DNA from 3 places in the Pantoea brenneri genome. Region 1 is predicted to be linked to each of the others. Evidence: predicted binding sites of a transcription regulator. Region 1 holds the regulator's gene; each other region holds the start of a gene.
The links. The regulator PurR, encoded in region 1, represses purine synthesis genes. The targets are predictions, from matches to a motif close to CANGCAAACGTTTGCNTG.
Positions count from the first base shown of each region.

Region 2: a site for PurR is predicted at 1,804-1,821, ahead of purL (phosphoribosylformylglycinamidine synthase). Genes of this name have one in related genera too.
Region 3: a site for PurR is predicted at 1,655-1,672, ahead of guaD (guanine deaminase). Genes of this name have one in related genera too.

Region 1 is NZ_JBCGBG010000001.1:1,348,478-1,352,824, reverse strand. Features, by position in the region: gene punC (purine nucleoside transporter PunC) at 1-1,130, opposite strand, end outside; gene punR (DNA-binding transcriptional activator PunR) at 1,237-2,142, shown strand; gene purR (HTH-type transcriptional repressor PurR) at 2,139-3,164, opposite strand; gene cydH (cytochrome bd-I oxidase subunit CydH) at 3,446-3,535, shown strand; gene AABB92_RS06285 (C40 family peptidase) at 3,595-4,347, opposite strand, start outside.
Region 2 is NZ_JBCGBG010000001.1:107,019-111,365, forward strand. Features, by position in the region: gene tadA (tRNA adenosine(34) deaminase TadA) at 1-186, shown strand, start outside; gene mltF (membrane-bound lytic murein transglycosylase MltF) at 183-1,640, opposite strand; gene purL (phosphoribosylformylglycinamidine synthase) at 1,909-4,347, shown strand, end outside.
Region 3 is NZ_JBCGBG010000001.1:1,121,636-1,125,982, forward strand. Features, by position in the region: gene AABB92_RS05185 (DUF1283 family protein) at 1-194, opposite strand, end outside; gene AABB92_RS05190 (YnfA family protein) at 328-654, shown strand; gene ydfG (bifunctional NADP-dependent 3-hydroxy acid dehydrogenase/3-hydroxypropionate dehydrogenase YdfG) at 683-1,429, opposite strand; gene guaD (guanine deaminase) at 1,840-3,168, shown strand; gene xdhA (xanthine dehydrogenase small subunit) at 3,165-4,347, shown strand, end outside.

The DNA of each region.
Region 1 (4,347 bases):
AAGCCGAGCAGGGCAAGCAGGATAGTCAGCGCCATCATCAGGGTAGTGGTCAGCAGCGGCTGCGTCAGTCCGGCCGAGACGGCCAGGCTGGCGGCGAAGCATAATCCCAGTTGCAGAGTATTCTGCAATGCTGCCGCTTTACCGGTGGCGTCAGGGAAAGGCATCAGCGCAGCGGAAACCACGATCGGGTAGATGGCACCATTGGCCAGCGCCATGCCGCAGAACGGCAGCAGCAGGCTGACCAGCGTACTGTGGCCGGAAAGCGCAACCGCAAACAGCGCCAGAATGCTCAGGCTGTAGATCGCCAGCAGCCACGGCAGCAACTGTGCACCAGCAAAACGGTTGAGCAGGGCGCGGCAGCCGAAACCGCCAATCAGGAATGCAAAGGTTTGTGGCAGATAGCTCAGACCGATGTCGGCTGGCGTCAGGCCCAGATCGGCCAGAATAAACGGCGAGCCGGTCAGCCAGGCAAAAAAGCTGGCGGAACAGGCGGAGTAGATCAGCACGTTGCCACTGTAGACCCGCGACTTCAGCAGAGTGAAAAAGCCAGGCTGTGCGCCTTGCTCACCTTTGGCTTTACGGCTGGCCGGCAGACGCAGGGTAGTGAGGATCAAGGCCACGGCAATCAGCGTCAGCACCAGAAAAATAGACCGCCAGTGAAAATGGCTGATCAGCCAGGCGCCCAGCAACGGCGCCAGCGCTGGCGAGAGTGCCACCAGTGGCATAATGGTGGCGAACACCTTGTTGGCGCGCGCCGCCGGATAACGATCTACAACCAGCGCCTGCCAGCTAACGGCTGCGGCACAGACGCCGATCGCCTGAATAAAGCGCAGCGCCAGCATCAGATAGATATTATTGACCCACAGCATACCGGCGCAGCCGACGGCAAACAGCGCCAGACCGGCCAGCAATACCGGCTTGCGGCCGATGCGATCTGACAGCGGTCCCCAGAACAGCTGACCGCAGGCAAAGCCCGCCAGGAACAGGCTCATACTGGCGCTGATCAGGCCGGGTGAGGTGTTAAAAGTTTGCTGCATCGCGCCGAAGGCGGGCAGGTACATATCGGTGGCTAAAAAGCCCAGCATGCTCAGCAGAGCGAGATAAGGCATAAATCCTTTTGACGGTGACATCTGATTCTCATTTTGCAGGTTGAACGCGGCAGAGTGTAAAAGGTGCGTTTGCCGCTGTGAAACGCTAATATTTGCCGGTTGCTGTTAAAAAATTTGAAGGCAGATTATGTGGTCAGAATATGCATTAGAGGTGGTGGATGCGGTGGCGCGCGGTGGCAGCTTCAGCGCCGCGGCGCAGGAGCTGCATCGGGTGCCGTCTGCTATCAGCTATACCGTGCGTCAGCTGGAAACGTGGCTGGCGGTACCGCTGTTTGAGCGCCAGCATCGCGAGGTGGTATTAACCCCCGCTGGCGAGCATTTTGTCCGTGAAGGGCGCAGCGTTATCAAAAAAATGCTCGCCACCCGCCGCCAGTGTCAGCAGCTGGCTAACGGCTGGCGTGGACAGCTGAGTATTGCGGTCGACTGCATCGTCAAGCCGCAGCGCACCCGGCAGTTAGTCAAAGATTTTTACCGCCATTTCCCCGACATGGAGTTGCACATCAGTTATGAAGTGTTTAACGGCGTCTGGGATGCGCTGGCGGATGATCGGGTTGAAGTGGCCATCGGCGCCACTCAGGCGATACCGGTCGGCGGACGCTTTGCCTTTCGCGACATGGGGACGCTCAACTGGCGCTGCGTGGTGGCGAACCACCATCCGCTGACTGGCGTGAGTCAGATTGATGACGACACCCTGCGCAGCTGGCCGTCGCTGGTGCTGGAAGATACCTCACGCGCGCTGCCACGCCGGATGACGTGGACGCTCGACAATCAGCGTCGTCTGGTGGTGCCGGAATGGCAGACCGGCCTGGATTGCGTGCTGGCGGGATTGTGTGTGGCGATGGTGCCGGGGCATCTGGCGCGGCCATTACTGGACAGCGGAGCGCTGGTGGAGCTGACGTTGCCGGTTGCATTTCCGGACAGCCCCTGTTGCGTAAGCTGGGCGGAAGATCGCGCATCACCGGCGACGGGCTGGTTACTCAGCTATCTGGGTGATGCGCAAACGCTTAATCAGGAGTGGTTAAGCGAAGATTAACGGCGATAGTCGCGGAACGGACCGTCAGCCACGGAACGACGTTCAATCAGCGTCGGATGCACTTCGATGGTCTGAGAAACCTCTCGTTTACTGGTGATGCGGTCAAGCAGCATCTCCAGCGCTTTCTCACCCAGTTGTGCTTTTGGCTGATGCACGGTAGTCAGCGCAGGCGCGAAGTAGCGCGCGTTGCGCACATTGTCATATCCGATCACCGAAATGTCCTGCGGCACCCGCAAACCCATCTCATCGGCGGCGCAAATCGCGCCCATCGCCATGATATCACCACCACAGAACACCGCGGTCGGGCGCTGTTTCTGCGACAGGATCTGCTGCATCGCCTGATAGCCTGATTCCGGTTCGAAGTCGCCCTGCACGATCCATTCGGCACGCGGCTGAATGCCGGCTTCTTCCAGCGCCTTGAGGAAACCAGCATGACGTCCACCGCCGGTGTTGCGCTCCATCTGACCGGGAATCGCGCCAATCTCACGGTGACCGCGCTCAATCAGATAACGTCCGGCCAGATAGCCGCCCTGAAACGCATTATCCAGCACCGTGTCGGTGAAGTCGGCGCGTGACTCGCCCCAGTCCATCACCACCATCGGGATATTACGATTTTCTTCCAGCATCTTCAGCAGATCGTCCGGATACTCAGAGCACATCACCAGCAAACCATCGACGCGCTTCTGCGCCATCATGCTGAGATAGGCACGCTGCTTTTGCAGGTCGTTATGCGCATTGCCCAGAATCAGGGTGTAACCTTTGTCGAAGCAGTGATTCTCCACCGCCTCAATAATTTCAGCAAAGTAGGGCGCTTCGCTCGAGGTTGCCAGCAGGCCCAGCGTTTTGGTGTGATTCACTTTCAGGCTGCGCGCTACGGCGCTCGGCGAATAGTGCAGTTCCTGAATCGCCTGCCAGACGGCGTTGCGCGTCTCTTCAGCGACAAAACGCGTTTTGTTGATGACGTGCGAAACGGTGGTCGTTGAGACGCCGGCGCGTTTTGCCACATCTTTAATTGTTGCCATTAAAATCGGACTCCAGGGCTTATCTAACGCAATGATAAGCATAATGTTAAACGTTTGCGTCTGCTCAGGGTTTTCTCCGCAATTATGCAGCTTTTCTGGCCGGTAAACAGGCGTCTGGCGGGTAATGAGCGCCTGAAAAGGAGAGCAAACGGAACCGGGGCTGCGCGCGTTGCGCAACAAAGGCAGGATTCTAACAAGGCTGGACGGATAAAACGAGATTTTTACCGGCCCGTATGGGAAAATGGCTTATCCCTACAAAATGTGTGACTAAGGAGCGGTAAATGAGTACAGATTTGAAACTGGCCCTGATGACTACCGTCGGCTGTCTGCTGATGATTGTCGCCTTTAGCTTTACAGCTGTGCTGCACTAATGAAAAAGCCGGGCATCGCCCGGCTTTTCTCTGTCTGGTTATTCGCGTAGCGAATCCGCTTAACGAATGGTTTTCGGCGTCATCACCCGACGCGCGCCGATGTAGTGGCGCTGCCAGTAATCTTCACCCAGCGCACTGATCTGAATATCTTTGCCGGTGCGTGGCGACTGAATAAATTTGCCGTTGCCGAGATAAACCCCAACGTGATCGGCGGTGCCGCGACCATTAATCCGGAAGAAGACTAAATCGCCTTTCTCCAGCGACTCACGTTTTACCGGCGCGGCGTCGCGCAGGTGGTACATCTCATTGGCGGTACGCGGGATCTTAAATTTAACCAGATCTTTATAGGCGTACCACACCAGACCGCTGCAGTCGAAACCGGTGTGCGGTGAGGTGCCGCCCCACTGATAGGGTTTACCCAGCTGGCCCATCAACTTGGTCATCGCCGTCTCGCGCGCCTTCTGGTAGCGCTGGCGATGTGACTTGCTCATTTTAATGGTGCCGGTGTCACCGCTGTCATTGCTGCTGGCGTCAGCCGTTTTAAGCAGACGCTGATGGCCGTAGCGTTTCTTACTGGCGGTTTTGAGCAGGGTTTTGCTTTTCTTTGCGGGAAGATGACTGGCGGTGAGTTCGCTTTTTTTCTGTTTTTTGAGTTTGAGCTTCTGGACCGGGCTGACGCGTGTTTTCTTCGCCGACGTTTTCAACGGGCGACGCTTGCGGCGCTCATCTTCGCGCGCACTCTTTTTCTCTGCTTTATGCGAACTGACATTCACCGGCGCCTGCGGGGAAGCAGAAGCGATGTTGAAGAACAG
Region 2 (4,347 bases), 1.2 Mb from region 1:
GCGCATGATGTCAAAACCGGGGCGGCAGGCTCGCTGCTGGATGTGCTGGGGCATCCCGGCATGAATCATCAGATTGAATTGCACAGCGGCGTGCTGGCAGAAGAGTGTGCCGCCATGCTGAGTGATTTCTTCCGCATGCGGCGCGAGCAGAAAAAAGCGCTGCGTCAGGCGCAACGCCAGAGTTAATTCATGGCGATGTTCGGTTCAACTGCCGGATAGCCTTTTGCCAGTTCCGCTTGCGCAGCCATCTGCTGTGCCAGGCGTTTTTCCTGCTCCTGCAGATACCCCACCAGACTGATCTGATATTTACGGATGTTCTCCACGTAGTTATACGCCTCGTGCCCGCGCGCGTAACCATAGGTGGTCTGGGTGTAGTAACGCTTCTGGCTCAGCATGGGTAGCCGCAGCTTAACGTCCGCCCAGCTATCCGGATTGCCGCCCTGACGCGCCGTCAGTTTACGCACGTCGAGCATGTGGGCATAGCCCATGTTGTAGGCCGCCAGTGCAAACCAGATGCGCTCATCTTCCGGGATAGTTTGCGGCACTTTCTCCATCATATTCTGCAGATACTGACTGCCGCCGCGAATACTCTGCTCAGGATCGGTGCGGTCGCCCACATCAAGGCTCTCAGCGGTATTGCGGGTCAGCATCATCATGCCGCGCACGCCGGTCGGCGAGGTGGCCTGCGGATTCCAGTGCGACTCCTGATAAGAGATGGCTGCCAGCAGGCGCCAGTCGATGCCGGAGGCATACTTCTCAAACAGCGGCTTGATGTCGGGCAGGGTGCTGTCGATGGCGCGCAGGAAAGTGCGGGTATCGACATAGTCAAAGGTACCTACGTGACCGAGATATTTCTCCTCCAGTCGCGCCATTGCGCCTTCTTCACCCATGCCGTTAAAGAAGTCGAGCATCGCCGCATTCAGGCTGTCATCGTCGCTGTGCTTCATGTACCAGGTCACCGGCTCTTCATCGGTGACGTCAAACGCCACTGCCAGCTGCGGATAGATGCGTTGCAGCAGGGCGATCGTCACCGAGTCGCCGATGGTATAGTCGAGTTTGCCATCCGCCACTGCTTCCAGCAGCGCTTTCGGGCTTTGATCGGTGGAGATCGCCCAGTCCAGATCGGGGAACTGATTAGAGCGGGCGCTTTTCAGGCTGGAGAGGTACGCCGATCCCGAGGCGACCGTCAGCCGCCCCTTGAGATCACCGAGGTTTTTAGGGCGTGGCTTATCCACGCGATACACCAGCTGTTGCGAAACGTTGTAGTAGCCGGGCCCGGTTCGATACCGCGCCAGGCGTTCGCTGTTATAATTCAGGCCCGCCGCCAGCACATCCGCTTTCCCTTCATCAAGATCGTCAAACAGGTCACTCAGGTTCGGGCGGACCGTCACCTTCAGTTTAACGCCCAGATAATCGGCGAAGCGTTTTGCCAGCTCGTAGTCCATACCGGCCGGGGCCTGATTTATGGTGTAGTAAGTCAGAGGGGAATTGATGGTACTGACACGCAATACTCCCCGTGATTTAATCTGTGAAATCGTATCCTGCCCACCGCCGTACCACGGGATGGACGGCCACAATGCCATCGCTAACAGCACGGCGACCAGACCGATAAACAGATAATTAAATTTTAGGCGTTTCAAATAGTTATCTCTCGCTGGCTCTAAGGCCTCTGTCTTTTAAAGGCAGTATTTGTCTTCTTTGAACTCCCAGAGCGAGGGGCATTTTGCGCAACAAAGCGAAGCTGAGCAACTCATATAGCAGGTTTTGCGCAAATTTCAGGCAAATCCGGTGGGCCATAAATTTTGCGCAAACGGTTTCGTCGCGAGGGCGCTTTCTCTATAATACGCCCCGTTTTCCCCTGTTGCGCCCAATGAAGCGTCGCCCGGCGTTTCGAAGACGAGAGATCTTATGATGGAAATTCTGCGTGGTTCGCCCGCCCTGTCGGCATTTCGTGTAAACAAACTGCTGACCCGCTTTCAGGACGCTCACCTGCCGGTGAGTGATATTTACGCTGAGTACGTCCATTTTGCCGATGTCAGCGCGCCACTGAGCGCCGACCAACAGACCCGTTTACAGCGTCTGCTGAAATATGGTCCTTCTCTCGCTGAACATGCGCCACAAGGGCGTCTGCTGCTGGTGACACCGCGTCCTGGCACCATTTCGCCATGGTCATCGAAAGCCACCGACATTGCTCACAACTGCGATCTGCCGCAGGTCCGTCGCCTGGAGCGCGGTCTGGCATTTTACGTGCAGGCCCCTCAGTTAACCGAGGCGCAGTGGCAATCGCTTGGCGCGCTGCTGCATGATCGCATGATGGAGACGGTCTACAGTGATCTGGCGCAAGCTGAGCAGCTGTTCGCTCACCACTCACCGCAGCCGGTAAAAAGTGTCGATGTGCTGGGTGAGGGCCGTCAGGCGCTGGTCCAGGCTAACCTCTCGCTGGGTCTGGCGCTGGCAGACGATGAAATTGATTACCTGCTGGCGGCGTTCACCCGCCTGGGCCGCAATCCGAACGACATCGAACTCTATATGTTCGCTCAGGCTAACTCTGAGCACTGTCGCCACAAGATCTTCAACGCCGACTGGATTATTGATGGCGAGAAGCAGCCGAAATCGCTGTTTAAGATGATCAAAAACACCATGGAGCAGACGCCGGATTACGTGCTGTCTGCTTACAAAGACAACGCTGCGGTGATGGAAGGGTCCGACGTCGGCCGTTTCTTCGCTGATGCGGCAGAAAGCGAATACCGCTGGCATCAGGAAGCGGCACATATCCTGATGAAAGTTGAGACTCACAACCACCCCACGGCGATTTCACCGTGGCCTGGCGCGGCAACCGGCTCTGGTGGCGAAATCCGTGACGAAGGGGCAACCGGACGCGGCGCCAAGCCGAAAGCTGGCCTGGTCGGGTTCTCAGTGTCGAACCTGCGTATTCCTGGCTTCGAGCAGCCGTGGGAAGAGGATTTCGGCAAGCCGGACCGCATCGTCAGCGCGCTGGAGATCATGACCGATGGCCCACTGGGCGGCGCGGCATTTAACAATGAATTTGGTCGTCCGGCACTGAACGGTTACTTCCGTACCTATGAAGAGCAGGTTACCAGCCACAATGGCACCGAGCTGCGCGGCTACCACAAGCCGATCATGCTGGCGGGCGGCATTGGCAATATCCGTGCTGACCACGTGCAGAAAGGTGAAATCACCGTCGGCGCTAAGCTGGTGGTGCTGGGCGGTCCGGCGATGAACATCGGTCTGGGCGGCGGTGCCGCCTCCTCAATGGCGTCGGGCCAGTCTGATGCCGATCTCGACTTCGCCTCGGTACAGCGTGACAACCCGGAAATGGAACGTCGTTGCCAGGAAGTGATCGATCGCTGCTGGCAGCTGGGCGATGACAACCCGATTCTGTTCATTCATGACGTGGGCGCGGGCGGTCTGTCGAATGCGATGCCTGAGCTGGTCAGCGATGGCGGCCGCGGTGGTCAGTTTAACCTGCGCGATATCCTCAACGATGAGCCGGGCATGAGTCCGCTGGAAGTGTGGTGCAACGAATCACAGGAACGTTATGTGATGGCGGTGGCACCCGAGAAGCTGGCAGAGTTCGAAGCGATTTGCCAGCGTGAGCGCGCACCGTTTGCGGTAATCGGTGAAGCCACCGAAGAGCTGCATCTGAGCCTGAGCGACAGCCATTTCGACAATAAACCGATCGACATGCCGCTTGACGTGCTGCTGGGCAAAACGCCGAAGATGACGCGTGACGTGGTGACGCAGCAGGCGCAGGGCAATGAACTGCAGCGTGATGGCATCACCCTGGTGGATGCGGTCAATCGCGTGCTGCATCTGCCCGCCGTGGCGGAGAAAACCTTCCTGATCACCATTGGTGACCGCAGCGTGACCGGCATGGTTGCGCGCGACCAGATGGTCGGGCCGTGGCAGATCCCGGTCGCCAACTGCGCCGTGACCACCGCCAGCCTCGACAGCTATCACGGTGAAGCCTTTGCGCTGGGCGAACGTGCGCCGGTTGCGCTGCTCGATTTCGCCGCCTCTGGCCGTCTGGCGGTGGGTGAAGCGCTGACTAACCTCGCGGCCACCTCTATCGGCTCGCTGAAACGCGTCAAACTGTCGGCTAACTGGATGTCGGCTGCCGGTCATCCGGGCGAAGACGCCGGTCTGTACGCCGCGGTAAAAGCGGTCGGCGAAGAGCTTTGTCCGGCGCTGGGCATCACCATCCCGGTCGGTAAAGATTCGATGTCGATGAAAACCCGCTGGCAGGAAGGCAACCAACAGCGTGAAATGACGTCGCCACTGTCGCTGGTGATCACCGCGTTTGCGCGGGTTGAAGATGTGCGTCGC
Region 3 (4,347 bases), 230 kb from region 1:
TCTTTCTCAACGCGGCTGTTCACCTTATTACGCAGCATCCGCGTGTCATTCCACTGCTCTTTATCCTGACGCGCTGCTTCGTTACTGGCGGCGCTGCTGCCATCTTCAATAATCAGGCGATTAGTGGTAGCACTGGCATTAAAGGCTGCCGCTGACAGCAGGCTGACCAGCAGGACCGGGATCAATTTTTTCATTGCGCTTTCCTTCAGTTAACGCAGACATCGCCAATGGTAACGGCTGTTGCCGCGGGTAGGCTTAGTATATCATCGCCGTTTCTTTGCTCACCAGTGGTGAGTCGTTTGTTTACGTTTGTGAGAGAAAAGGATGCTGATTAAAACCGCCTTGCTGTTTTTTATCACCGCGCTGGCGGAAATTATCGGCTGCTTTTTGCCGTGGCTGTGGCTGAAAAAAGGCGGCTCCGTCTGGCTACTGTTGCCGGCAGCTGCCAGCCTGGCGCTGTTTGTCTGGCTGCTGACGCTGCATCCTGCCGCCAGCGGACGGGTGTATGCCGCTTATGGCGGAGTCTATGTGCTGACCGCACTGCTGTGGTTGCGGGTGGTCGACGGCGTGAAGCTCAGCGCCTGGGACTGGAGCGGGGCGATTGTCGCCTTTAGCGGCATGTTGATCATCGTGCTGGGCTGGGGACGGGGCTAGAGCCAGCCGGAAAGGCTGGCTCTGAGGCTTACGGCTTGTGCACCTTCAGACCGGCCACTGTCTGGCTGACAGGCATCATCTCAAGCGTGTTGATGTTGACATGCTTAGGCAGCGTGGCGACCCAGTAGACCGCTTCAGTCACATCGTCCGGGGTTAGTGCGGTGGCGCCTTCATAAACCTGACCCGCTTTATCATCGTCGCCTTTGAAACGGACGTTGGAGAACTCGGTACCGCCCACCAGGCCTGGTTCGATGTCGGTAACGCGCAGCGCGGTGCCGTGCAGATCGGTTCGCAGATTAAGGCTGAACTGACGGACAAAGGCTTTGGTCGCGCCATAGACGTTGCCGCCCGCATAGGGCCAGCTGCCGGCGATCGACCCGATATTTATCACGTGCCCGACGTTACGCTCCACCATCTGCGGCAGCAGGGCGCGCGTCATATAGACCAGACCCTTGGTGTTGGTGTCGATCATATTCTCCCAGTCTTCAACGTTGGCGCGGTGGGCTGGCTCAATCCCCAGCGCCAGACCGGCGTTATTGACCAGCACATCGATTTCGCGCCACTCCGCCGGCAACTGATTTACCGCCTCTTCAATGGCTGCCCGGTTACGCACATCAAGCTGCACGGTATACAGGTTATCGCCCAGCTCATCTTTCAGCGCTTTCAGGCGCTCGGCCCGGCGTCCGCTGGCGATCACTTTATGGCCGGTTGCGATAAAGCGACGGGTGATGCTTTCACCAAAACCGGCGGTCGCGCCGGTGACAAAAATAATCATCTCACTGTTCCTTATGCCATTTTCACAATCGATGGCTTCACCATAGCATTTCATTTCCGCTTGCGCCCGCCGAAAAAGCGATTGGGCTGTAAGGGGATTTTACCGCCCCGGCGGCTGCGCTGTTTTGGGGCGTGATGCACGCTAACGGGGCAGCGTAGCTGCGGATTCAGCCGGCAAAAATTATCCAATTTCAAAGCAGCGCCACAAGCAACCGATTGCTAACGGCAGGCAAACGGTTGCGGAGCAACGCTGCCTGCAGAAAGTTGCGCAACAGCCGGAATTTAATTTAATTAGCTGATAATTATAGAAAAATAGTCATTACCGATCTGGCACGGCAGTTGCAACGTGGCATTAAGGCAATCATCTGCATAATTAAAAGAAGGCCGCAGTGCTTTCAGAAAGGAAAAGCCATGTCATCAGCGACAGATACGGCGATACGCGCCAGTTTTTTTGACTTCAAATCGGTGGCAGACCAGCCCGACGCGCTGCTCTCTGCGGCGCGCTATCTGGAAGATGGGGTGCTACGGCTTCGCGACGGACGGGTGATCGGCTTAGCGCCGTGGGAGGAGTGCAGCGCCGAACTGGCTGGTCAGCCGGTGGTTGATCTGCGCGGAAAACTGATCGTACCGGGCTTCATCGATACCCACATTCACTATCCACAGACCGAAATGATCGGCGCGTTCGGCGAGCAACTGCTGGAATGGCTGAATCACTATACCTTCCCGGTCGAGGCGCAATATCACTGCCCGGACCACGCTGCGCGTATGTCAGCTTTCTTCCTGCATCAGCTGCTGTCGAACGGCACCACCAGCGCGCTGGTGTTTGGCACCGTGCATCCGCAGTCGGTCGAGGCGCTGTTCAGCGCGGCGGAAGCGCTGAATATGCGACTGATTGCCGGCAAAGTGATGATGGATCGTAATGCGCCAGACAACCTGATCGAAACGCCGGAACAGAGTTACCAGCAGACCCGCGCACTGATTGAACGCTGGCACCAGCGCGGACGGCTGAGCTACGCGCTGACGCCGCGTTTCGCGCCAACCTCGTCACCGCAGCTGCTGGCAAAGGTGCAGCAGCTGCGTCAGGAGTTTCCCGATACCTGGCTGCATACTCACCTGAGCGAAAATCCGCAGGAGGTCGCCTGGGTGAAACAGCTGTTTCCTGAGCGCGCCGGCTATCTTGACGTTTACCACCACTATCAGCTGACCGGGCGTCGCAGCGTGTTTGCGCACTGCGTGCATCTCGACGACAGCGAATGGCAATGCCTGCACGACACCGATTCGACTATCGCCTTCTGTCCGACCTCAAACCTGTTTCTCGGCAGCGGACTGTTTAACCTGAAACGCAGCTGGCAGCAGGGCGTCAAAGTCGGCATTGGCACCGATGTCGGGGCCGGTACCACCTTCAGCATGCTGCAAACGCTGGGCGAAGCCTACAAAGTGGGTCAGCTGCAGCAGTATAAGCTGAGCGCCGCCGAAGCCTTTTACCACGCCACGCTGGGCGGCGCGCGGGCGCTGGATCTCGATCACGCCATCGGCAATTTTAATCCGGGCAAAGAGGCGGATTTTGTGGTGCTCGATCCGGCCGTCTCGGCCTTACAGACCTTACGCATCGGAAACAGCAAAGATATCTGGGAAAAATTGTTTGTCTTAATGACGCTGGGCGATGACCGCAATATTGCCCAGACCTGGGTAAACGGCCGTCCGGTATGGCAGCGCGACGCGGGAGAGCAAGCCGCATGATCCAGTTCCTGTTAAATAACCAACTGATTACCGAAGAGGCGTTAGATCCTAATCTGACGGTGCTCAACTATCTGCGTGGCCATCAGCACCGCACCGGCACCAAAGAGGGCTGCGCCTCGGGAGACTGCGGCGCCTGTAGCGTCACGCTGGGTAAAGCGGTCGATGGGGAAATGCAGTATGAAACGGTCAACAGCTGTCTGACGCTGGTATCGACGCTGCAGGGTAAGCAGCTGATTACCGTTGAGGATCTGCGTCACGGCCGTGCTCTGCATCCGGCACAGCAGGCGATGGTTGACTGCCACGGTTCACAATGTGGTTTTTGTACGCCGGGCTTTGTGATGTCGCTGTTCAGCCTGCAAAAATCGGCCAGCGGCTGGGATCGCCATCAGGCGGAGAGTGCGCTGGCGGGCAATCTGTGTCGCTGCACCGGCTACCGGCCGATCATGGCGGCCGCGCAGCAGCTCTGTTCACAGCCGGTCAGCGACCAGTTCGATCACCATGCTGCCAGCGTGGTGCAGCGGCTGGAAGCGCTGGCGAATAATCAGATGCAGCAGCTGAGCGGAGATGGGCGGCGCTGTTATCTGCCCAAAACTCCGGCCCAGCTGGCGCAAATCTATCTGGCCCATCCAGAGGCCACGCTGATTGCCGGTGGCACCGATCTGAGCCTGACGATCACCCAGCAGCATAAGCGAATACCGCTGCTGATCGCGCTGGAGCAGGTTACTGCGCTCAGGGTATGCAGTGAATTTGACGATCACTATCTGCTGGGTGCCGCCGCCTCGCTACAGCAGATTACCGATTTCCTCGCCGACCGTATTCCGGGCGTCAGTGAGATGCTGCACCGTTTTGCCTCGCTTCAAATCCGCCTGCAGGGCACGCTGGGCGGCAATATCGCCAATGCCTCGCCGATTGGTGATGCGTCACCGATGCTGCTGGCGCTGAATGCCAGCCTGCTGTTGCAGCACGGCGAGCAGCAGCGCAGCCTGCCGCTCGATCGGTTTTTCACCGGCTATCGACAGACCTGTTTACAGCCGGGCGAGTTTATCCGCGCTATCCGCATCGATAAAGTGACGGTGTCACCAGATTTTGTCGCGTGGAAAGTCTCTAAGCGGCTTGATGATGACATTTCTGCGGTCTTCGCCGCCTTTAATCTTGAGATTGAGCAGGGCCATGTCCGCG